4 regions of the Burkholderia sp. MR1-5-21 genome follow, and region 1 is predicted to be linked to each of the others. Evidence: riboswitches for the same ligand, from Rfam matches in the RefSeq annotation. Region 1 holds a riboswitch; each other region holds the start of a gene.
The links. Region 1 has a riboswitch for cobalamin ahead of ACV229_RS10365 (CbtB domain-containing protein). Riboswitches for the same ligand answer to the same signal wherever they lie in the genome.
Positions count from the first base shown of each region.

Region 2: it holds a riboswitch for cobalamin, as region 1 does, so the genes downstream of both, cobG (precorrin-3B synthase) here and ACV229_RS10365 (CbtB domain-containing protein) in region 1, are expected to answer to the same signal.
Region 3: it holds a riboswitch for cobalamin, as region 1 does, so the genes downstream of both, cobA (uroporphyrinogen-III C-methyltransferase) here and ACV229_RS10365 (CbtB domain-containing protein) in region 1, are expected to answer to the same signal.
Region 4: it holds a riboswitch for cobalamin, as region 1 does, so the genes downstream of both, ACV229_RS03345 (HoxN/HupN/NixA family nickel/cobalt transporter) here and ACV229_RS10365 (CbtB domain-containing protein) in region 1, are expected to answer to the same signal.

Region 1 is NZ_JBSAXD010000006.1:18,589-23,941, forward strand. Features, by position in the region: gene pdxR (MocR-like pyridoxine biosynthesis transcription factor PdxR) at 124-1,590, opposite strand; gene ACV229_RS10355 (GNAT family N-acetyltransferase) at 1,710-2,909, shown strand; gene ACV229_RS10360 (CbtA family protein) at 3,021-3,740, opposite strand; gene ACV229_RS10365 (CbtB domain-containing protein) at 3,753-3,920, opposite strand; cobalamin riboswitch at 3,911-4,144, opposite strand; gene ACV229_RS10370 (histidine phosphatase family protein) at 4,202-4,777, shown strand; gene ACV229_RS10375 (VC0807 family protein) at 4,839-5,353, shown strand, end outside.
Region 2 is NZ_JBSAXD010000002.1:120,436-125,788, forward strand. Features, by position in the region: gene ACV229_RS03135 (cobalt-precorrin-5B (C(1))-methyltransferase) at 1-495, opposite strand, end outside; gene cbiE (precorrin-6y C5,15-methyltransferase (decarboxylating) subunit CbiE) at 495-1,724, opposite strand; cobalamin riboswitch at 1,930-2,121, shown strand; gene cobG (precorrin-3B synthase) at 2,190-3,581, shown strand; gene ACV229_RS03150 (precorrin-8X methylmutase) at 3,574-4,200, shown strand; gene ACV229_RS03155 (precorrin-2 C(20)-methyltransferase) at 4,197-4,931, shown strand; gene cobJ (precorrin-3B C(17)-methyltransferase) at 4,928-5,353, shown strand, end outside.
Region 3 is NZ_JBSAXD010000002.1:171,071-176,423, forward strand. Features, by position in the region: gene ACV229_RS03350 (DUF3857 domain-containing transglutaminase family protein) at 1-579, shown strand, start outside; cobalamin riboswitch at 665-904, shown strand; gene cobA (uroporphyrinogen-III C-methyltransferase) at 1,084-1,818, shown strand; gene ACV229_RS03360 (cobalamin biosynthesis protein) at 1,818-2,192, shown strand; gene cobO (cob(I)yrinic acid a,c-diamide adenosyltransferase) at 2,232-2,834, shown strand; gene ACV229_RS03370 (cobyrinate a,c-diamide synthase) at 2,838-4,142, shown strand; gene bamE (outer membrane protein assembly factor BamE domain-containing protein) at 4,305-4,844, opposite strand; gene ACV229_RS03380 (M20 aminoacylase family protein) at 5,087-5,353, opposite strand, start outside.
Region 4 is NZ_JBSAXD010000002.1:165,262-170,614, forward strand. Features, by position in the region: gene cobN (cobaltochelatase subunit CobN) at 1-1,554, opposite strand, end outside; gene cobW (cobalamin biosynthesis protein CobW) at 1,561-2,640, opposite strand; gene ACV229_RS03345 (HoxN/HupN/NixA family nickel/cobalt transporter) at 2,667-3,725, opposite strand; cobalamin riboswitch at 3,913-4,176, opposite strand; gene ACV229_RS03350 (DUF3857 domain-containing transglutaminase family protein) at 4,544-5,353, shown strand, end outside.

The DNA of each region.
Region 1 (5,353 bases):
TCAATCCGCACAACTCCGACGTTCGCAACCCGCGCACGGAAAGCGTGTACGGCGGGTGCGCGCGTCGACCCGGCGCACGTGACCGACGCAATGCTTCCGGGCAAGACGACGCGCGGCCCCGGTTCAGCCGCCGAGCCGATGCGCGAGCGCGGACAGCGTGCGCAGCAGCGGCTCGAACGCATCGGCCGACGTGTTGCCGAAGCCGAGCACGAGCCCGTTGTGCGCGGTGTCCGCATGCATCGAGAAGCCCGACAGCGCGAACGGGCCGATGCCGTGCGCACGCGCGGCGTCGACGAGCGCGCGATCGGGGTAACGCGCTGGCAGGCGCAGCGTCAGGTGCAGCCCGCACGGGCCGCCCTCGACGCGGTGCGGCACCGTGAAACCGCCGTCGAGCGCGGCGAGCAGCGCCTGCCGGCGATCGCGGTAGAGCCGGCGCATCCGGCCGAGGTGGCGGCCGTATTCGCCCTTCTCGATGAAGTCGGCCAGCGCGAGTTGCACGTGCCGCGTGCCGCCGCGCAGCATCTCCGGCAGCACCGCCTGCACCGCGGACAGCAGCGCTTCCGGCAGCACGAGGAAGCCGAGCCGCAGCGCCGGAAACATCGTCTTGCTGAACGAGCCGAGATACACGACCGGCGAATCGGGCGCGAGCCCCTGCATCGCGCCGATCGGCTCGCCGGTGTGCCGGAATTCGCTGTCGTAGTCGTCTTCGATGATCCAAGCGCGATGGCGGCGCGCGGCATCGATCAGCGCGAGCCGACGCGAGATCGACAGCACCGCGCCGGTCGGAAACTGGTTCGACGGCGTCGTGTAGACGAGCCGCGGCGTCCGGTCGCGCCAGTCGTCCGCGTGCACGCACATGCCTTCGCGGTCGACCGGCATCGCGACCACGTCGAGGTCGGCCGCCTGCATCGCGGTGCGCGCGCCGCGATAGCCGGGCTCCTCGACCCACACCGTGTCGCCGGGGTTCGTCAGCAACTGCGCGCACAGCGCGATCGCGCCTTGCGCGCCCTCGGTCATCACGATCTGCTCGGGACCGCAGCGCACGCCGCGCGTCACCGCGAGGTGGCGCGCGATCGATTCGCGCAGCGCAGGCTCGCCGAGCGGATCGCCGTAGCCGAGCAGGTCGCGCCCGCCGCGGCGCAGCGCGCGATCGATCGCATGGCGCCACGCGTCGACCGGAAAATGCGCGAGCGCGGGCACGCCCGGCCGAAACCCGTCGAACTCGCGGGCGCCGATCAGGCTCGGGCGGATCCGCGCGAGCCGCTGCGCGACGGCGGGTGCCGCGGCACGCCCGCGCGGCGCGCTGCGGCGCGACAGTCCGACCACACGCGTGCCGCGCCGGTCGGATTGCAGGAAGCCTTCGGCGACGAGCTGCTCGTACACGGCCGTCGCCGTGTTGCGCGAAATGCCGAGCGTGTCGGCCAGCGCGCGCGTGCCGGGCAGGCGGCTGCCGGCCGGCATCGTGCCGCCAAGAATCGCGTCGCGCAGCCGCTGCAACAGCTGCCGTTGCAGCGACGGCGCGCCCGGCGCGCGCGACAGCGGCGCGTCGAGCTGCGGCGGGACCTCATCGGAAGTTGGAACGGAAGTCATCGAATGGAGCGTGGCACCATAAAATCGCCGTATGCTGGCGCTTCTCATGGTACCTCGAGATCACTACGATCGTCTGCATGCCGGCATGTCGCCGGCCGCCAACCGAAGCGAGATCGACCTTGTCCACGCTCACCAACGCTTTTCAACAGCCCATCGGGCAACCGGTTCCCGACTGGTCCGCGCGCCCGCGCCCGCAACGCGTCACGCTCGACGGCCGCTACTGCCGTCTCGAGCCCCTCGACGCCGACCGTCACGCGGCAGACCTGTATGCCGCGTACGCGCAAGCGGTCGACGGCCGCGACTGGACCTATCTCGCGCATGGCCCGTACACCGACGAAGCGAGCTACCGCGAGTACGCGCGCGGCGCGGCAACGAGCCCCGATCCGCTGCACTACACGGTGATCGATCGTGCGACAGGCCGCGCGGTCGGCACACTCGCGCTGATGCGCATCGATCCGGCCAACGGCGTGATCGAGGTCGGCTCCGTCACGTTCTCGCCCGCGCTGAAGCGCACGCCCGTGTCGACCGAAGCGCAATACCTGCTGATGCAATACGCGTTCGACACGCTCGGCTACCGGCGCTATGAGTGGAAGTGCGACAGCCTGAACGAGCCGTCGCGCCAGGCCGCCGCGCGGCTCGGATTCCGCTATGAAGGCACGTTCCGGCAGGCGATCGTCTACAAGGGCCGCAGTCGCGACACCGCGTGGTATTCGATCGTCGACGGCGAGTGGCCGGCCGTCGCGGCGGCGTTCGACGCATGGCTGTCGCCCGCGAACTTCGACGCGCAAGGCGCGCAGCGCCAGTCGCTTGCCGCGATCCGTCACGCGCAGGCGAACGCGCGCGACGCGGCCGGCCGCGAGAACGGCGCGACGGGTATCACGGTCCGGCCGCTCGCCGCCGCCGACGAGGCCGCGTGGCGTCCGCTGTGGCAGGGCTATCGGCGCTTCTACAACACGGCGCCGAACGACGCCGTGTTCACGACGACATGGGCGCGCCTGATGGACCCCGACGAGCCGATGTTCGTGCTCGGCGCGTTCGACGCGTCGGACACGCTGATCGGGATCGTGCACGCGATCTACCATCGCTCGTGCTGGACCGAAGGGCCGTACTGCTATCTGCAGGATCTGTTCACGGCGGCCGAAGCGCGCGGGCGCGGCGCGGGCGGCGCGCTGATCGAGGCCGTGTACGCGCACGCGCGCGAAGCCGGCGCGAGCCGCGTGTACTGGCTCACGCACGAGACGAACACGACGGCCCGCGCGCTGTACGACCGGCTCGCGAACAACGCGGGCTTCATCCAGTACCGCAAGGATCTCGGCTAGCGGATGGGCTGCGGCCGTCAGCGTCGCGCGACGCGGCGGGCTTGAGGAGGAAACGCGCGCCGGGCCAGCATTCTGCTGCCCCCGGCGCGCGAAGCGGTGAAGTCGCGCCGCCTACGCGCGCGCGCCGATCAACCCGCTGCGCTCGACGAGCGCGCCGAACAGCAGGCCGATCGTCGTCCACATCACGACCTGCATGCCGATCGCGGCCACGCGGAACTTCCACAGCACGACGGCCGGGAACGCGGCGGGCACTTCGTTGATGTCCGGCAGCGCGAACTGCACGAACGCGATGATCGCGACGAACACGAGCCCGCCAGCCACCGACGCATTCCATGCGCCGAGCTTCGCCGACAGATGCCGCCGCACGCCGAGCGAGAACACCATCGCCGCGATCGAGATCGCAATCATCAGGAAGAACAGCCCGGTGCGAAAGCCGATCGTGTCAGGATCCCCGACGGACGGCGGATTGGCCGGATACTTGAGGTTCGGCACGATGACGAGCGCGACGAACGCGGCCAGCGCGAGCCATGCCGAGAGCGCGCGGGCCTTGATCTGCCCGACCCGCCCGTACGCATACGCGAACGTCAGCGCAAAGAGCCCGCCAAACGCGGCCCCGTACGTGACCACGCCGGTCAACAAACCGAGGCCGGCCTGCGTCTCGCGGCTGACCAGCTCGGGTTCAGGCGCGTCGCCCTTGGCCGCGTCGAGCTTCTCTTCGAACGCGATCGCCTGGTTGACCTGCGGCTCCCCGGCCACCTTTGCAAAACAGAACGTGAGCAGACCCGCGGCGATGCCCGCGAGCATGCCGCGTACCAGCAGCTTCCCAACCATGTGCGTCCCCTGTCAGTGGCAAGGAAAGCCGAGCAGATGGCGGCCGTCGTGCACGAATTCGTGAACGTACATGCCGGGGACGAGCGACGTCGCGCCCTCCTCGGCTCCGACGAAGTACAGCGCCAGCAACAGGAGCAGGCCGGCGAACACGGCCCAGGGCAGGAGTTCCCGGACGGGAATGGGCGCCGGCGCGACTGCCGGCTTGAGAACTGCGTCGGTCATGATGAAACCTCCAGGGGGATATCGCGCCCCAACGAACGGTTGAAAAGATCGGGTGTAGCGACGAAGGCAGGTCTGGCTTTCGGAAACGTTCGTGACCGATTACAGTGGCGCGACCGCGCCGGAATTGCACCGGCTTCCGCACTTCGCAACGGGGGGATTGTACGCGTGAACGTTCCGGATCAGAAAGCATTCCGCTGCGCGCGTCGGGTCCGCCGCGACGGCGCCGTCACGCGATGAGCATGCATCTGCGCCTGGTCGCGCACGCGGCTACCCGGGCGATGCGCACGGGCGCGTTTCCCGACGACGATCCGCTCGACGCGCGCGGCGTCGCACAAGCCGCGGATGCCCGCGCGCAGTGGTCTTGGCCGCCCGATGCGACGGTGCTGTGCAGTCCGGCGCGTTGCGCGCGGCAGACCGCCGAAGCGCTGGAACTGCATGCGAGCGTCGAGCCGGCGCTCGCGGAGATCGACTACGGCCGCTGGCGTGGCAAGCGGCTCGCCGATGTCGTGCGCGAGACGCCTGAACGCCTGCATGCGTGGCTGGCCGATCCGTCCGCGTCACCGCACGGCGGCGAATCGTTCGACGCGCTCCGGCGCCGGGTCGGCGCGTGGCTCGACCGGTTGCCGACCTCGGGCGACGTGATCGCGATCGCATCGGCGCCCGTGATTCGCGCCGCAATCGCGCATGCGTCGGGCGCCGCATCCGCGACCGTGTGGCGCGCCGACATCGCGCCGCTGTCGATAGTCGAACTGTCGCAGCATGCCCAAGAATGGATCGTAATATCCGGCTTCTTGCACGGCGCGAACGACCGCTGAATGTCCGATATACTGGATTGCACGTGATTCGCGTCCGAACCCTTCACCAGGAATCTGTCCTGTGAAACCGCGAGCCGGCCTGATCCTCGAACTCGTCGTCAACTTGGTGCTGCCGTGGGCCGCCTACCGCGTCGCGCACCCGTATTTCGACGAAAGCGGCGCGCTCTACGCGTCGGCAATCCCGCCCGTCCTCTGGACCATCTTCGAATTCATCCGCACACGCCGCATCGACGCGGTGAGCGTCGTCGTGCTGTTCGGCATTGCGCTGTCGATCGTCGCGATGGCGCTGGGCGGCGGACCGCGCGCGTTGCTGATGCGCGATTCGCTCGCGTCCGGCGCGATCGGCGTGATGTTTCTGCTGTCGCTCGTGCGTGAACGTCCGGTGATCTTCTATCTCGCGCGCGCCACCGTGGCCCGCGAAATGGCGGGCGGCGCGGCACGCTTCGAAGCGGCGTGGGACGAGCAGCCGTTGCTGCGCCAGACCCTGCGCCTGATGACCTTCGTGTGGGGCGCCGCCATGACGCTGGAAATGCTGCTGCGCTGCTGGATGGTCGCGAACTGGACCGTCGAGCGCGT
Region 2 (5,353 bases), on a different contig from region 1:
GCCGCCCTCGACGCCGATCGTCACGTCGAAGCCGCCCGCATAGCCGTGCTCGGCCGCGAGCGCGGTCAGGTGCGTCGTCATCATCTGGCGCGGCACCGGGTTGATCGCCGGTTCCCCGACCGGCAGCGTGAGCCCCGCACGCGTGACCGTGCCGACGCCGGGCCCCGCATGGAAGCGCGCGCCGGGCGCCGCCGCGAGCGCGACGCGCGCGAACACCAGCGCGCCATGCGTGACGTCCGGATCGTCGCCGGCGTCCTTGATTGTGCCGGCTTCCGCAGCACGTTCCGCGCCGTCTTCCGCGCTGTTTCCGATGATCCGGCAGAACTCGAGGCGCATCATCACGCGCTGGCCTTTCGGCAACACGATCTCGACCGCGTCGTCCGCGATGCCGGCGAGCAGCAGACGCGCGGCGGCGAGCGACGTCGCGGTCGCGCAGCTCCCGGTCGTATAGCCGAAGCGCAGCGGTGCGGGCTGTTCGGGCGTTTCGTCGCGCATCACGTCGCGGGGTTCGTGTCGTCCGGCGCGGGTTTGCGCACGTCGTACAGCGTGACCGGCAGCGCCTGCCGCCAGCTGTCGAAGCGGCCGAGCGGCTCGGCTTGCGCGAGCGACACGCGCGTGAGCGTGCCGCCGTGCCCGTCGCGCCATACGGCGAGCGCCATTTCACCTTGCAGCGTGACGGCATTCGCGACGAGCCGGCCACCGGGTTTCAGCGCCGACCAGCATGCATCGAGCACGCCCGGCACGGTCACGCCGCCGCCGATGAAGATCGCGTCGGGCGCGGCGAGCCCCGCGAGCGCATCGGGCGCGCGCCCGGCGACGAGCTGCAGCCCCGGCACGCCGAGCGCGTCGCGATTGTGTTCGATGAAGCGCTGCCGCTCCGCATGCGACTCGATCGCGATCGCCTGGCACGACGGATGCGCGCGCATCCATTCGATGCCGATCGACCCGCATCCGGCACCGACGTCCCAAAGCCGTTCGTCGGGCGCGGGCGCGAGGCGCGCGAGCGTCAGCGTGCGCATGTCGCGCTTCGTGAGCTGGCCGTCGTGGCGGTATGCGTCGTCCGGCAAACCGGGCGTCAGCGCGCGCCGCGGCGCATCGGGCGCCATGCGGCAGTCGAGCGCAACGAGGTTCAGCGCCGCGGTTTCGTCGACGGACCAGTCGTGCGCGAGCCCGTCGATGCGGCGCTCGAGCGGGCCGCCCAGATGTTCGAACACGCTGATCCGGCTCGGCCCGAAGCCGCGTGCGGCCAGTTCCGCTGCGACCGCGGCGGGCGTGCGGCCGTCCGCGCTCAGCACGAACAGGCGCCGCCCGGGCAGCAGATGCCGCGCGAGCGTCGCGAGCGGCCGGCCGACCAGCGACACGGCGCCGACGTCCTGCAGCGCCCAGCCGAGGCGCGCCGCGGCCAGCGACAGCGACGACGGCGCGGGCAGCACGCGCCATTCGCCAGGCGAAAGCTGGCGCGCGAGCGTCGCGCCGACGCCGAACAGCATCGGGTCGCCGCTCGCGAGCACGCAGACCGGGGAATGGCGCCGCGCGAGCACGCCCGCGAGATCGAACGGCGACGGCCACGGTTCGCGCACAGCGCGCAGCCGCGCGGGCAGCATGTCGAGGTGCCGCGGCGCGCCGACGACGAGCGTCGCGTCGAGCAATGCGCGGCGCGCGCTGCGCCCGAGCCCCGCGAAACCGTCGTCGCCGATGCCCACCACCGTCAGCCACGCCGTCATGCACCCTTCCCCATCGTTCGATTCCATCGTGTCGCCGCAGGCGGCCGTGAAGCCGCCGGCGCGTCCGTCCGCGTTGCGAAAGACGGCATGGTACCGTGTTCCACCGCGCGTTTCACCTGCGGGCCGGCACGGACCGGACGCCCGGAACTGCACCGTTCGCAGGCGGGTCGGCGGGCGTCGCGAACCCCCTGCAAAATCGGGTATCCTACGGCGTTCGTTCGCCGGTGCCCCTTCGGGGCCGAAGAGGGAACACAGGGCGCGTGCCGCGCCGCTGTGGCTGCCCCCGCAACTGTAGACAGCGAGTCCGCCTCCACCCGACGCCACTGGTTTCACCGGGAAGGCCTGGAGCGGGCGTCGACCTGCCAGCCAGGAGACCTGCCGGCCTGAAAGTGCGTGCGTGCCAGCCGGCATCGGGCGGGGTGTACCGATGCGTTGGCCGCGGCCCGACACTATCCCGGTGCCCCGTTGAGTTCCGCCCCCGATTCATCCCCCGCTTTGCCTGCCGTGCGGCCGTCCGCGTGCCCGGGGCTCGTGCGCGTCGTCGCCGCGGCCGACGGCGGGCTGTGCCGGATCAAGCTGCCGGGCGGCCGGCTCGACACGGCGCAGGCGCGCGCGATCGCGGCCGTCGCGCGTGCGCACGGCTCCGGCGTGATCGAAGCGACCAACCGCGCGAATCTTCAGTTGCGCGGCATCCGCGACGGTGAGAGCGACGCACTCACCCGCGCGCTGCTCGACGCGGGGCTCGGCCCGCTCGTCGACGCCGGCGGCGATGCCGCCGCGCTCGCGGCGAGCGACGACGTCCGCAACCTGATGCTGAACCCCCTTGGCGGGCGCGATCCCGCCGCGCTGATCGACAGCCGCGCGCTGGCCGCGCCGCTGCTCGACATGCTCGCGCGCGAGCCGCGCCGGTTCGAACTGTCGCCGAAATTCGCGATCCAGCTCGACGGCGGCGAGGCGGTCGCGGCGCTCGATCATCCGCACGACATCTGGCTGGCCGCGTGGCGCCGCGGTGACGGCGCGGCGCGCATCGCGGCCGGGCTCGCCGGCTGCCCGCCCGTGGCGCGCGGCGATGCGCCCGCCGTCGTCGACGTTTCGCCTGAAGAAACCGTCGCGCTCGTTCGCGCGCTGCTGCTCGCGTTTCTCGACCTCGCGCCGGCCGACGTGACGCGGATGCGCGCGCTGCTCCCGACGTGCGGCGCCCGGGCACTGCTCGAGCGCGCGCAGACCTACCTTCCGTTTCCGCTTGCCGCCGATCCCGCGCTTTCCGACTGGCGGCGTGCGCCGTCCGATTTCGCGTTGCGCTTCGGCGTCCATGCGTCGAACGATGCGGGCCGCTGCAGCGTCGGCGCGCAGTTCGCGCTCGGCCGTCTCGACGCTGCGCGGCTCGACGCGCTCGCGGCGCTGGCCGATACGCACGGCGACCGCACGCTGTCGATGACGCCGTGGCAAGGCGTGTTCGTCCACGGCGTCGCGACCGCCGATGCACGCGCGGTGCGCGAAGCGCTTGCCGCGCTCGGCCTCGTCGTGTCGCCGGCCGATCCGCTCGCGCGGCTCGCCGCGTGCGCGGGCAGCGCGGGCTGCGCAAAAGCGCGCGCCGACACGAAGCGCGATGCGCTCGCGCTGGCCGAACGCGTCGGGCATGCGCTCGACGCGCACCTGACCGGCTGCGAGCGCCACTGCGCGCTGCCGCGCGCCGCGGAGCACACGCTCGTCGCGGTCGCGCCGGCGCGCTACGACCTGTACCGGCGCGACGACGCAGCGGGCCTCGGCACCCTGCTCGCGCGCCATTTGACGATCGACCAAGCCGCGGCCCGACTGGGCGATGCGCGGCAAAGCCAGGACTTCAACGATGCTTGACTACATTCGCGACGGGCAGGAAATCTACCGCCAGTCGTTCGCGACGATCCGCGCCGAGGCCGACCTGTCGCACATCCCGCCCGACCTCGAGAAACTCGCGGTGCGCGTGATCCACGCGTGCGGGATGGTCGACGTCGTCGACGATCTGCGCTTCTCCACCGGCGCGGGCGCGGCGGGCCGCGCGGCGCTGGCCGCCGGCGCGCCGATCCTCTGCGACGCGAAGATGGTCGCCGAAGGGATCACGCGCGCGCGGCTGCCGGCCGGCAACCGCGTGCTGTGCACGCTCGGCGAACCCGAGGTGCCCGACCTTGCGCGGCAGCTCGGCAACACGCGCTCGGCCGCCGCACTCGAACTGTGGCGCGCGCACCTCGCGGGCAGCGTCGTCGTGATCGGCAACGCGCCGACCGCGCTGTTCCATCTGCTCGACATGCTCGACGCCGGCGCGCCCCGCCCCGCGCTGATCCTCGGTTTCCCGGTCGGCTTCATCGGCGCGGCCGAATCGAAGGCGCTGCTCGCGGCCGACAGCCGCGGCGTGCCGTACGTCGCGCTGCTCGGCCGGCGCGGCGGCAGCGCGATGGCGGCCGCCGCCGTCAACGCACTCGCGACGGAGGTCGAATGACGGCCGCGCGTGGACGCCTGTTCGGCCTCGGCGTCGGCCCGGGCGACCCCGAACTGATGACGCTGAAGGCGCTGCGCCTGCTGCAGGCTGCGCCCGTGGTCGCGTATTTCGTCGCGAAGGGCAAGAAAGGCAATGCATACGGGATCGTCGAGGCGCATCTGCTCGACTCGCAGGTGCAGTTGCCGCTCGTCTACCCGGTGACGACCGAAGTGCTGCCGCCGCCGCTCTGCTACGAGACCGTGATCGCCGATTTCTACGACACCGCCGCCGACGTCGTCGCCGCGCATCTCGATGCGGGCCGCGACGTCGCGGTGATCTGCGAAGGCGATCCGTTCTTCTACGGCTCGTACATGTATCTGCACGACCGCCTCGCGCCACGCTACGACACCGAAGTCGTGCCGGGCGTGTGCTCGATGCTCGGCGGCACGGCCGTGCTCGGCCAGCCGCTCGTGTACCGCAACCAGAGCCTGTCGGTGCTGTCCGGCGTGCTGCCTGAAGATGAGCTGCGCACGCGGCTCGCGCAGGCCGACGCGGCCGTCGTGATGAAGCTCGGCCGCAATTTCGACAAGGTGCGGCGCGTGCTCGACGCGCTCGGCCTCGCCAAGCGCGCGCTGTACGTCGAGCGCGCGACGATGGCGAACCAGCGCATCGTGCCGCTCGACGACGTCGATCCGATGGCGTCGCCGTATTTCTCGCTGCTCGTCGTGCCGGGGGAAAAATGGCAAGGATGACGACCCCGCCCGCGATCGTGATCCTCGGTGCGGGCGCACTCGACACCGCACGGCGCATCCAGGCGCGCTATCCGGGCGCGCAGGTGCACGCGCTTGCGTCGCGCGTCGCCGCCGACGTGCCGTTCGACGAACTCGGCGCGCACCTGCGCGAGCTGTACGCGCGCGGCGTGCCGATCGTCGCGCTGTGCGCGGCCGGGATCGCGATCCGCTGCGTCGCGCCCGCGCTGACCGACAAGGGCGTCGAGCCGCCGGTGCTCGCGGTCGCGGAGGACGGCTCGGCCGTCGTGCCGCTGCTCGGCGGCCTCACCGGCGTGAACGTGATCGCGCGCGAGCTGGCCGACTGGCTCGGTGTCGCGCCGGCGATCACGACGAGCGGCGAACTGCGCTTCGGCGCCTGCGTGCTCAATCCGCCCGACGGCTAT
Region 3 (5,353 bases), on a different contig from region 1:
ATGACGGGCGACATCGCGCTCGACGGCCAGGCCGTCCAGCACGCGCGGCAGATGTTCCGGTACGTGCAGCCGAAACGGCTTGCCGACGAGATGCTGCGCCGCTCCGGTCTTTCCGGCGAGTTGCAGATGACCCCGCATCATCTCGACGCACTCGACCAGCCATTCTCGATCGCGCTGCGCGGCACGCTGAACCAGTTGTCGCTGATGCCGGGCCCTGCGGCGTTCGCGGTGCCGTCGCTGCCGAATTTCGGGCGGATCCGCGAGTTCGCCGACTTCGTCCTTCAGCAGAAGGACAAGCGTTTCGAAGGCGTATGCGCCGGAACGCGGCTCGAGGAGCGCTACCGGATCACGCTGCCGGCCGACGTCGAGATACTCGCGATTCCGCCCGATGTCGACGTCCGCGCCGGCGAAATCACGTACCGCTCGACCTATCGCCGGGACGGCCGGACCGTCGACGTGTCGCGCGTGCTCGATCGCGACCTCGGCGGCAACGTATGCAGCGGCGCGAAGCTCGCCGAGTGGGCGGACGCCGCACGCAGCATCTCGAAGGACCTGAAGCGGCAGATCCTGTATCGCTGACCGGTACCGCGGCGGCCCGCGCATCGCACGCCGTCGCGGGCTGGCGAGCGCCGGCCCCGCCTGCGTTTGCGCCGGCGCGCTGTGCTATCGTATGCGCCGCGTTCGGTGCTCGCATGCGCATTCCGCACATGCAGTCAAACGGGAAACAGGAGGCGGACGTCCGCCCGGCCTGTGCTGTCCCCGCAACGGTACGCCGCCCGCGCGATGCGCTTTCGAGCGCACGCGCCCAGGTCGCCCACGATGCCACTGCCCGCCTGCCTCGGGTGGGAAGGCCGCGGCCTGGCAAGCGGTCAGCCCGGATACCGGCCGACGCAAGGGGTGAGCGAGTCGCTTGCCGAACGCCCGATCCGCGGGGGACGGATCGTGTGCGCGTATCGTGCGCTTATGCCCGCTTCGAGCGGGCTGCTTTCATTCTGCTATGCATCGCCATTCCGCAGGCCGGTTTCGCGCCGTCCGTTCGCCGCTTTCCCCCGCTTCGACACGGTTCGCGCCGTGCTGCCTCCGATGAGCCGCGCGTGGCTGATCGGCGCCGGCCCCGGCGACGCCGACCTGCTGACGCTCAAGGCCGTGCGCGCGATCGGCGCGGCCGACGTGCTGCTCGTCGACGATCTCGTGAATCCCGACGTCCTGCAGCATGCGCGCGCCGATGCGCTGATCGAGCACGTCGGCAAGCGCGGCGGCCACGCATCGACGCCGCAGGAAACGATCGTCGCCGCGATGCTCGCGCACTTGCGCGCGGGCCGCAGCGTCGCGCGCCTGAAAGGCGGCGACCCGTTCGTGTTCGGCCGTGGCGGCGAGGAGCTGATCGCGCTCGGCGCAGCGGGGTTTCCGGTCGAGGTCGTGAACGGCATCACGGCCGGCATCGCCGCGCCGGCCGCGCTCGGCATTCCGGTCACGCATCGCGGCGACGCGCAGGGCGTGATTTTCGTGACCGGGCACGGCGCGGGCGACGACGAGCCCGACTGGTCAGCGCTCGCCGCCACCCGGATGACGCTCGTGATCTATATGGGCATCCGCCGCCTCGGCGCGATCGTCGCCGCGCTGCAGGCCGGCGGCCTGCCGGACGACACGCCGTGCGCGGCGATCGAATCGGCGACGCGGCCTGCGCAGCGTCACGCACTGGCGACGCTCGCGACCGTCGTCTCGACAGTCGGCACAGCCGGCATCGGCTCGCCCGCGATCGTCGTGATCGGCCGCGTCGCGGCGCTGGCGGGCGGCACAGCGCCGGAGCCTGCGTGATGCAGGTCGCGCTCGGTCTCGGCTTTCGCGCGGGCGTCAGCGCCGCGCAGCTCGACGCCGCGGTCCGCGCGGCGCTCGCGCGGCATCCGGACGCGCAGCCGGCCGTCGTCGCGACGCTCGCCGAAAAATCCAGCGCACGCGCGCTGCGCACGCTGTGCGCACGGCGCGGCTGGCCGCTCGTCGCGTTCGGCGCGGCGCAGCTCGCCGCGCATCCCGAACTCGCGGCGAGCGAGCCGTCGGCGGCCGCGCTCGCCCGCTTCGGCGTGGCGGGCATCGCGGAGCCGTGCGCGCGGCTCGCCGCGCCGCGCGGCCGGCTACTCGGCCCGAAACTCGCACGGGACGGCGTGACGGTCGCGCTCGCCGGCCCGCTGTGATCCCGCTTTGAACCCTTTGTTACGACAGGACGAACTCCGATGAAAACCGATCCCGAAGCGCATCAGCGGATGACCGAACGCCGCCGCGCCGGCCACGAGAAGAAGCAGGCCGCCGCCGTCAACGAAAAGGGCCTGCTGATCGTCAACACCGGCAACGGCAAGGGCAAGAGCACGGCCGCGTTCGGCATGGCCGTGCGCGTGCTCGGCCACGGGATGCGGCTCGGCGTCGTGCAGTTCATCAAGGGCGCGCTGCATACGTCCGAACGCGATTTCCTCGGCGCGGTCGCGCAGTGCGACTTCGTGACGATGGGTGACGGCTATACGTGGAACACGCAGAACCGCGACGCCGACATCGCGACCGCGCGCAAGGGCTGGGACGAAGCGCGCCGGATGATCGAAAGCGGCGACTACCAGATGGTGATCCTCGACGAGCTGAACACCGTGCTCAAGTACGAATACCTGCCGCTCGACGAAGTGCTCGCGACGCTCGCGGCCCGCCCCGCTTCGCTGCATGTCGTCGTGACCGGCCGGCACGCGCCCGATGCGCTCGTCGAAGCCGCCGACCTCGTCACCGAGATGCGGCTCGTCAAGCATCCGTACAAGGAACAGGGCGTGAAGGCGCAGCGCGGCGTGGAGTTCTGAGCGATGCGCGCCTGCCCTGCGCTCTTCGTCAGCGCGCCCGCGTCCGGCCAGGGCAAGACGTCGGTGACGGCCGGTCTCGCGCGGCTGCATCGCCGGCTCGGCCGCCGCGTGCGCGTGTTCAAGACCGGGCCGGATTTTCTCGATCCGATGCTGCTCGAACGCGCGAGCGGCGCGCCCGTGCATGCGCTCGACCTCGGCATGGTCGGTGAAGCCGGCTGCCGCACGCTGCTCGCCGATGCGGCGCGCGACGCCGACCTGATCCTGATCGAAGGCGTGATGGGGCTGTTCGACGGCACGCCGAGCAGCGCGGATCTCGCAGCGGCATTCGGCGTGCCGGTCGTCACGGTGATTTCCGCGAAATCGATGGCGCAGACCTTCGCGGCGATCGCATTCGGCCTTGCGCATTTTCGTGAAGGCTTGCCGTTCCACGGCGTGCTCGCGAACCGCGTCGGTTCCGCGCGTCATGCCGAATTGCTGCAGCAAGCGCTGCCCGGCGACCTGCGCTGGCTCGGCCACGTGCCGGCCGACGCGGGCATCGCGTTGCCCGAGCGTCATCTCGGGCTGCATCAACCGCACGACATCGACGACCTCGACGCGCGGCTCGACCGCGCGGCCGACGCACTCGCGCAGACCGCACTGGCCGAACTGCCGCCCGCCGTCGCGTTCGCGGCGCCGGACGACATCGCGCCGCTGCCGCACGTGCTGGCGGGCAAGCGCATCGCGATCGCACGCGATGTCGCGTTCTCGTTCATCTATCCGGCGAATCTCGCACTGCTCGAAGCGCTCGGCGCGCAGTTGCGGTTCTTCTCGCCGCTTGCCGACGAGCCCGTCCCCGGCGATTGCGACGCACTGTTCCTGCCGGGTGGCTATCCGGAACTGCATGCGGCGACGCTCGCGGCGAACGTGACGAGCGCGCGGACGATCTGCGCGCATGCATCGGCCGGCAAGCCGATCGTCGCCGAATGCGGCGGGATGGTGTATCTGTGCGAATCGTTGACCGACGTGGACGGTGCAGCGACGCCGATGCTCGGCCTGCTGCCCGGCCACGCAACGATGCAGCGCCGCTTCGCGGCATTGGGGATGCAGCAGCTCGACACGCGCGCCGGGCCGATGCGCGGGCATACGTTCCACTATTCGCGGCTCGACACGCCGCTTGCGCCGGTCGCGGCGGCTGTCCGCCCGGACGGCAATTCAGGCAGCGGCGAGGCGGTTTATCGGACGGGATCGATCGTCGCGACCTACATGCACATGTACTGGCCGTCGAATCCGCTTGCGGCGGCAGCGTTGTTCGACGGTGACGCGTTTTGAGGGAAGGACGCGTCCGCGAACGAGCGGATCACATGCGGAACGAGGCGCTGCCCCGGAATCACCGCGCGTGCTGATCGTCCGATGCAGACCCGCGCACGCGTTGCGGCGGGTCGCACCGCCACGATGGGGCTGCTCAGTCCGGCAAGCCGCGGCACCGCGCCGTCACGGCTTTTCCCGTCCGGGCGCCTCCGATCTCGACGTTCTGATGACGGTCCCGTCGGGCGAGAAATGCGCATTGAACATCGCATCGCCCGATACGCCGCCCTCGGCCCAGTGCCAGCTCCATACCTCTTCGTGGCTCAACGCGTATTGCGCGACCGACGTCGGCTTGCCGAGCAGTTGCCGCACATCGTCCTTCGACATGCCCGGCACGACCTTCGCGATGTTGTCCGCCGTCAATGCCTGCGTGATCGAAACGAGCCTGCCGTCGGGCCCGAAATCGAGCATGTAGGTGCTCGTGCCGAACGGGCCGCGCGGGTACTCGAAACGCTGCGAACCGTCTTCGTTCTGCCTGACCATCTCCGGCTTGCCCGCGTCGCGGAGGACGTCCTCGACCGTTGACACGCCCGGCTGCAGTTTGCCGAACGCGACGTTGTCCGGCTTGATGGCATTGACCGCGTCGGCGACCTTCTGGTCGTCGCAGCCCGCCACAAGCAAGCCGGCCGCGCATGCCGTCAGCGCGGTCAGGAAGAGTTTTCGCATTTCGTAAGTGCCGTATCGATTGAGCCGGTTCGACGCCGCGCGCCGGCCTCGCCGAACGAGGCGGCCATGCGGGCCTCGCGAGAAGGACCGGTGATGCGGCGCAGCGTAGCACGCGACCTGCCGGCCGCGATGTCAAGGAGCGTCAAATCCCGCTTGAGCCCGATACGGCAGGCGCTCTGCCGATGACGCAAGCATGCCCGCGGCGCCGGAGACGGCGCCGCGGGCATGCGCATCTGCATCGATCAGACGAAAAACGCGTCGGTCAGCTTGACCCAGTACGACGCGCCCGTCGGCAGCGCCGCGTCGTTGAAGTCGTAGCCGGGGTTGTGCACCATGCAGCCGCCCTCCCCGTCGCCATTGCCGATGATCAGGTAGCAGCCCGGACGCTTCTCGAGCAGGAATGCGAAATCCTCGCTGCCCGTGAGCGGCACCATCCCTTCGATCAGGTTCGCGTCGCCGACCCATTCGCGCGCGACATCCTGCGCGAACGCGGTCATCCCGGCATCGTT
Region 4 (5,353 bases), on a different contig from region 1:
GTAGTCGTTCTCGCCGCGCGAGCGCGACGGCTGGATCCCGACGAACACGTTGCCCGCGCGCCAGCCGGCGATCGTGAAGCGTCCGCGGCGCAGCGTCGGGTCGGCCTCCGGCGGCCCCCAGCGTTCGCTCAGCGCATCGCGCACGGCCGCCGGCAGCCGGTCGAAATGCGTCAGGTAATCGGCGAGCGCATAGCTCTGGAACGCAGGCCGCAACGCCTGCATCGCCGGATCGTTGGTCACGCCTTCGGTGAGCCGCGCGATCAGCGCGTCGCCGTCGGCCGGCAAGTCGGCGACGCGATAGCCCGCGTCGCGCAGCGTCGCGAGCACGCCGAGCGCCGACGCGGGCGTGTCGAGCCCGACGCCGTTGCCGATCCGCCCTTCGCTTTGCGGATAGTTCGCGAGGATCAGCGCGACGCGCTTGTCGGCGTTGTCGAGCGTGCGCAGCCGGCACCAGCCGCGCGCGAGCGCCGCGACGAAGCCGATGCGTTCCGCGTCGGGCTGGTAGCGCACGACGTCGACCTCGGTGTGCGCGCAACGGTACGCGAGCCCCTTGAAGCTCACCGCGCGCGTGACGATGCGGCCGTCGACCTCGGGCAGCGCGACGTGCATCGCGATGTCGCGCGCATGCAGTCCGTGGTTGTCGGCGAGCCACGCGTCGCGGTTGCCGCCGGACAGGATCACCTGCAGCACCGGGGCGTCGCCGGCGAGGATGTCGGGTTCGGGCGCATCGATTGCGCCCGCGGCGAACGCGGTCGTGTTCAGCACGAGCGCGACGTCGTGCGCGTCGCAGAGCTGCGCGACCACTTCGCGGCTCACCGCATCCTTCAGCGACGTCACCGCGACGGGCAGCGGATTCAGCCCTTCACGGATCAGCGCATCGGCAAGCGCGTCGAACACGGCGGTGTTCGCGGCCTGCCAGTGCGCCTTGTAGAACAGGATCGCGACGACGGGCGCGCCGGGCGTCCAGCGCGGCAGCCAGTCGTCGATGCTCGCCGGGTCGCGCGCCGGGTGATACAGCGCGGCGGCCGGCAGCGGACGCGGCGGCGCCGGCTCGTCGCCGAAGCCGAGCGCGTGAAACGCGATGCTGCGCAACAGCGCTTCGGCGTTGTGCGCGCCGCCTTCGCGCAAATAGCGCCACCACAACCGGCACAGCTCGGGCGCGACGGTGCTCTTCGCGATCAGGTTCGGATCTTCCTGCAGGTCGCCCGAGAACATCGCGAGCCGTTGCCGGTGCCGCGACGCGAGCGACACGGCCTGCTCGATCCCGTACGGCCAGTACGCTTCGCCGCCGAGGTGGTCGATCACGACCGCCTTCGCGTGCTTCAGCACGTCGTCGACGTAGAAATCGACCGATGCCGGCTGGCGCAGGAACGTCACGTTCGCGAGCCGCACGCTGGGGAAACCTTCGGGCAGACGCGGCACGATGCTCGCGAGCAGCGACAGCGTCGTGTCCGCCGAGCTCAGGATCACGATTTCGGCGGGTTGCTGGTCGATCCGGACGACGCCCTGTGTATCGTCGACGAAGCCGCCCGGCGTGGTGCGCAGCAGATGCATCGTGCGTTACGCCTGTTGCGTCTCGGCCGCGAGCGCCGCGTCGAACGCGCGCTGCAGCGCGGCCGCGTCGAGGTCCTCGCCGATCAGCACGAAGCGGCTCGCGCGCGCTTCGCCGTCCTGCCAGCGGCGGTCGAAGTAGCTGTCGAAGCGGCGGCCGACGCCCTGGATCACGAGGCGCATCGGCGCGTCCGGCAGCGCGGCGAAGCCCTTCGCGCGATAGATCGTATGCGTCTCGACGACGCGCTGCAGCGCGGCGATCGTCGCGTCGCGCGAGCCCGCGTCGCCGCTGACGACCACCGAATCGAAATCGTCGTGATGATGGTCGTGATCTTCGTCGTCGGCCGAGCCGTGATGGTCGTGGCGCAGGTGAATGGTTTCCTCGGACGCCGACTCGAGCCCGAGCAGCATCGCGAGATCGAGCTCGCCGCGCGTCGCGCGGACGATCTTCACCTGCGGCGGGATCTCTTCCCGGATCGCCGCCTCGACCTGCTCGAGCTGCGCGCCGTCGACGAGGTCGGCCTTGTTGACGATCACGAGATCGGCGGACGACAGCTGGTCGGCGAACAGCTCGTGCAGCGGCGATTCGTGGTCGAGGTTCGGATCGGCGCGGCGCTGTGCGTCGACCGCCTGCGGGTTCTCGGCGAACTGGCCGCTCGCGGTGGCCGGCCCGTCGACGACGGTCACGACCGCGTCGACGGTGAAGCTGTTGCGGATCGTCGGCCAGTTGAACGCCTGCACGAGCGGCTTCGGCAGCGCGAGGCCGGACGTCTCGATCAGCACGTGGTCGATGTCCGCGCGGCGCTCGACGAGCGCCTCCATCACCGGGTAGAACTCTTCCTGCACGGTACAGCACAGGCAGCCGTTCGCGAGTTCGTAGAGCTGGCCGGACGCTTCGTCCTGCGCGTCGTCGCAGCCGATGCCGCACCCCTTCAGAATCTCGCCGTCGATGCCGAGTTCGCCGAACTCGTTGACGATCACCGCGATGCGGCGGCCCTGCGCGTGCTGCAGGATGTGGCGCATCAAGGTCGTCTTGCCGCTGCCGAGAAAGCCCGTGACGATGGTGACGGGCAGCTTGCGCATGGTCATGGAATGTCCTGTGTCGAAAAGGGAAATCAGGCGGAGATCGTCACGTCGATCTCGTCGTAGCGCTTCACGCGGTAGATCACGGCCGACACGAGCCAGCTCGCGACGAACAGCCCGATCACGAGGTAGCCGAGCATGCCGAAATGCGCGGCCGCCATCGATGCGAAGTCCCAGACGGGGCCTTGCAGCGACAGCTTGTCGGCGATGAGCGCGAGCACCTCGATGCCGCCGATCAGCGCGGCGACCAGCACGGAGACGAACGTGATCGTGATGTTGTAGTAGAGCTTGCGGATCGGCCGCACGTACGCCCAGCGGTACGCGCCCATCATCAGGATGCCGTCGGTCGTGTCGACGAGCGTCATGCCGGCAGTGAACAGCGCGGGCAGCACCATCACCGACCAGAACGACAGCCCGCCCTGCACCTGCGTCGCCGAGATGCCGAACAGCGCGATCTCGGTCGCGGTGTCGAAGCCGATCCCGAACAGGAAGCCGATCGGATACAGGTGCCAGCTGCGCGACACGAGCCGGAACAGCGGCCGGAAGATGCGCGCGAGCACGCCGCGCTTGTTCATCAGCAGGTCGAGATCCTCTTCGACGAGCGGTTCGCCGCGCTTCACCGCGCGAAACGTCCGGTACACGGAGATCAGGATCATCAGGTTCGCGGCCGCGAGCAGCAGCAGGAAAAACGCCGACACGCAGGTGCTGATCGTCCCGCCGATCGCCCGCATGCCGTCGAAGCGGGCGATCGACGCCGCCGTCAGCGCGACCACGACCGACATCACGATCACCACCGTCGAATGGCCGAGCGAAAAGAACAGGCCCGCGCCGAGCGGGCTGCGGCCCTCCTGCATCAGCTTGCGCGTGACGTTGTCGATCGCCGCGATATGGTCGGCGTCGACCGCGTGGCGCAGGCCGAACACGTATGCGAGCAGCGCGGTGCCGAGCAGCACCGGCTGGCCGTGGAAGGCGATGAACGCCCAGATCCACGCGCCGACGTTGAACGCGATCAGCAACGAATAGATGGCGATGATCTTGCCGCGCAGCCCGGACGGGCTGTCGTTGAACAGGCGGGAAAACGAGTCGAGCATGGTGCTCCCTTGCGAACGGTCGACATGGTGAATGCCAACACGGCCGGCACCGGATGCCCGGGCCCGCACATGCCCCGGATGCTCGACCGGCCTGCGCGAAACGCACAGCGGGTCGGGAAACGGGAAACGCTCGGATGCCGGACGCACTGCGGCTGCGGCCGTGGACAATGCGCCGCATCCCCGCGGCGCTGAACCCCTCGTCTCGGCCGGTATCCGGGCTGACGAACACGCCACTTCGCCTTCCCGGACGCACGAGGCGTCCAGTGGCAGTCGTCCGCATGCGGGTGGCATGCGGCGAAGCGGCGCTGCTTCGCGCGTGGCGTGAAGCGTTCGCTTACCGTTGCGGGGGCAGCACAGGTTGGCGCGGCTGCGATGCAGGCTCGCTCCCTGTTTCCCGTTTAACTGCGCGCGCCGGAGGGTGCGCGCGAGCACCGAAACGCGTGCGAGTGTAGGTGGAGCGGGCGGGAGCGTCAAGGCGGCGGGGACGGCTGCAGCGGCGATCCGACGTTCCGGTCCCCGGAGAACCGGCGTGCGCAATTGACAGTCGTTCAAACTGCCGCCCGGGAAGCCGGGTCGACTGCGTGCGGCACCGGACGGTATCCGGCCGCCGTGCAGCCGCCCGCCGAATACTCAGACAATTGACGCCACTGAGCGGCTTGGATAGGGTCGATCCGGTGTTCGCGCCGCTGCCGAAGGCCGATACGGGGGAAACCGGCCGGCAGGCCCGGTCGTCATTTTCATCCTCTTCGTTTTTCTCATTCAGGCTCATCCAGGCTTTCGCAGCCGGCGTCACCAACCTTCCAACCACGGGGACCGACATGACTCTCTCGCGTATTGCCCACTACGGCATCGCGGCGCTGCTGCTCAAGATTTCGCCTGCTTTCGCCGCCGACTACCAGGTCGAGCGACTCGACAACACGATCAGGGTCGACGCATCCGGCAAGCGCACCGCACAGGTCGATCTGTCGATCAAGCTGCTGACGGACGCGGCGATCGCCCGCTTCGGCCAGTACGTGCTGCCGTACAACGCGCAGCTTCAGACGCTCGCCGTCAACACCGCACAGACGGTGCACGCCGACGGCTCGACGGTGCCGGTCGATGTCCAGCACGGCATCTTCGACCGGCCGGCGCCCGTCACGGTCGCGGCGCCGCAATTCAGCGCCGAGCACCTGCGCATCGTCGCGTTTCCCGCGCTCGCGAAAGGCGACTCGATCCGGCTTTCGTACACGCTGACCGACACGGATACGCTGTTCCCCGGCAAATTCAGCGTGCAGCTCGCGTTTCCACCGATCGAGGACTACCGCGCCGCGAACGTCACGCTCGACACGCCGGCCGGCATGGCTGTCGCGATCGACGCGCGCGGGATGCGCGCGACTTCCGATGCGACGCGCGACGGGCGCCGGATTCGCGCGTACCACTACGAAACGCCCGCGCCGGGCCCGATCGAAGAACAGGCGAACACGGTCGCGTGGACGGACGTCGGTCCCGTCTTCATCGCGAGCAATTTCTCGGGGTATGCGGACATCGCGCGCGCGTATCAGGCGCGCGCCGCCGACAAGCAGGCGCCCGCCGTCGCGATCCAGACGCTCGCGGATCAGATCACCGCGGGCGTCGACGACCGTCGCGAG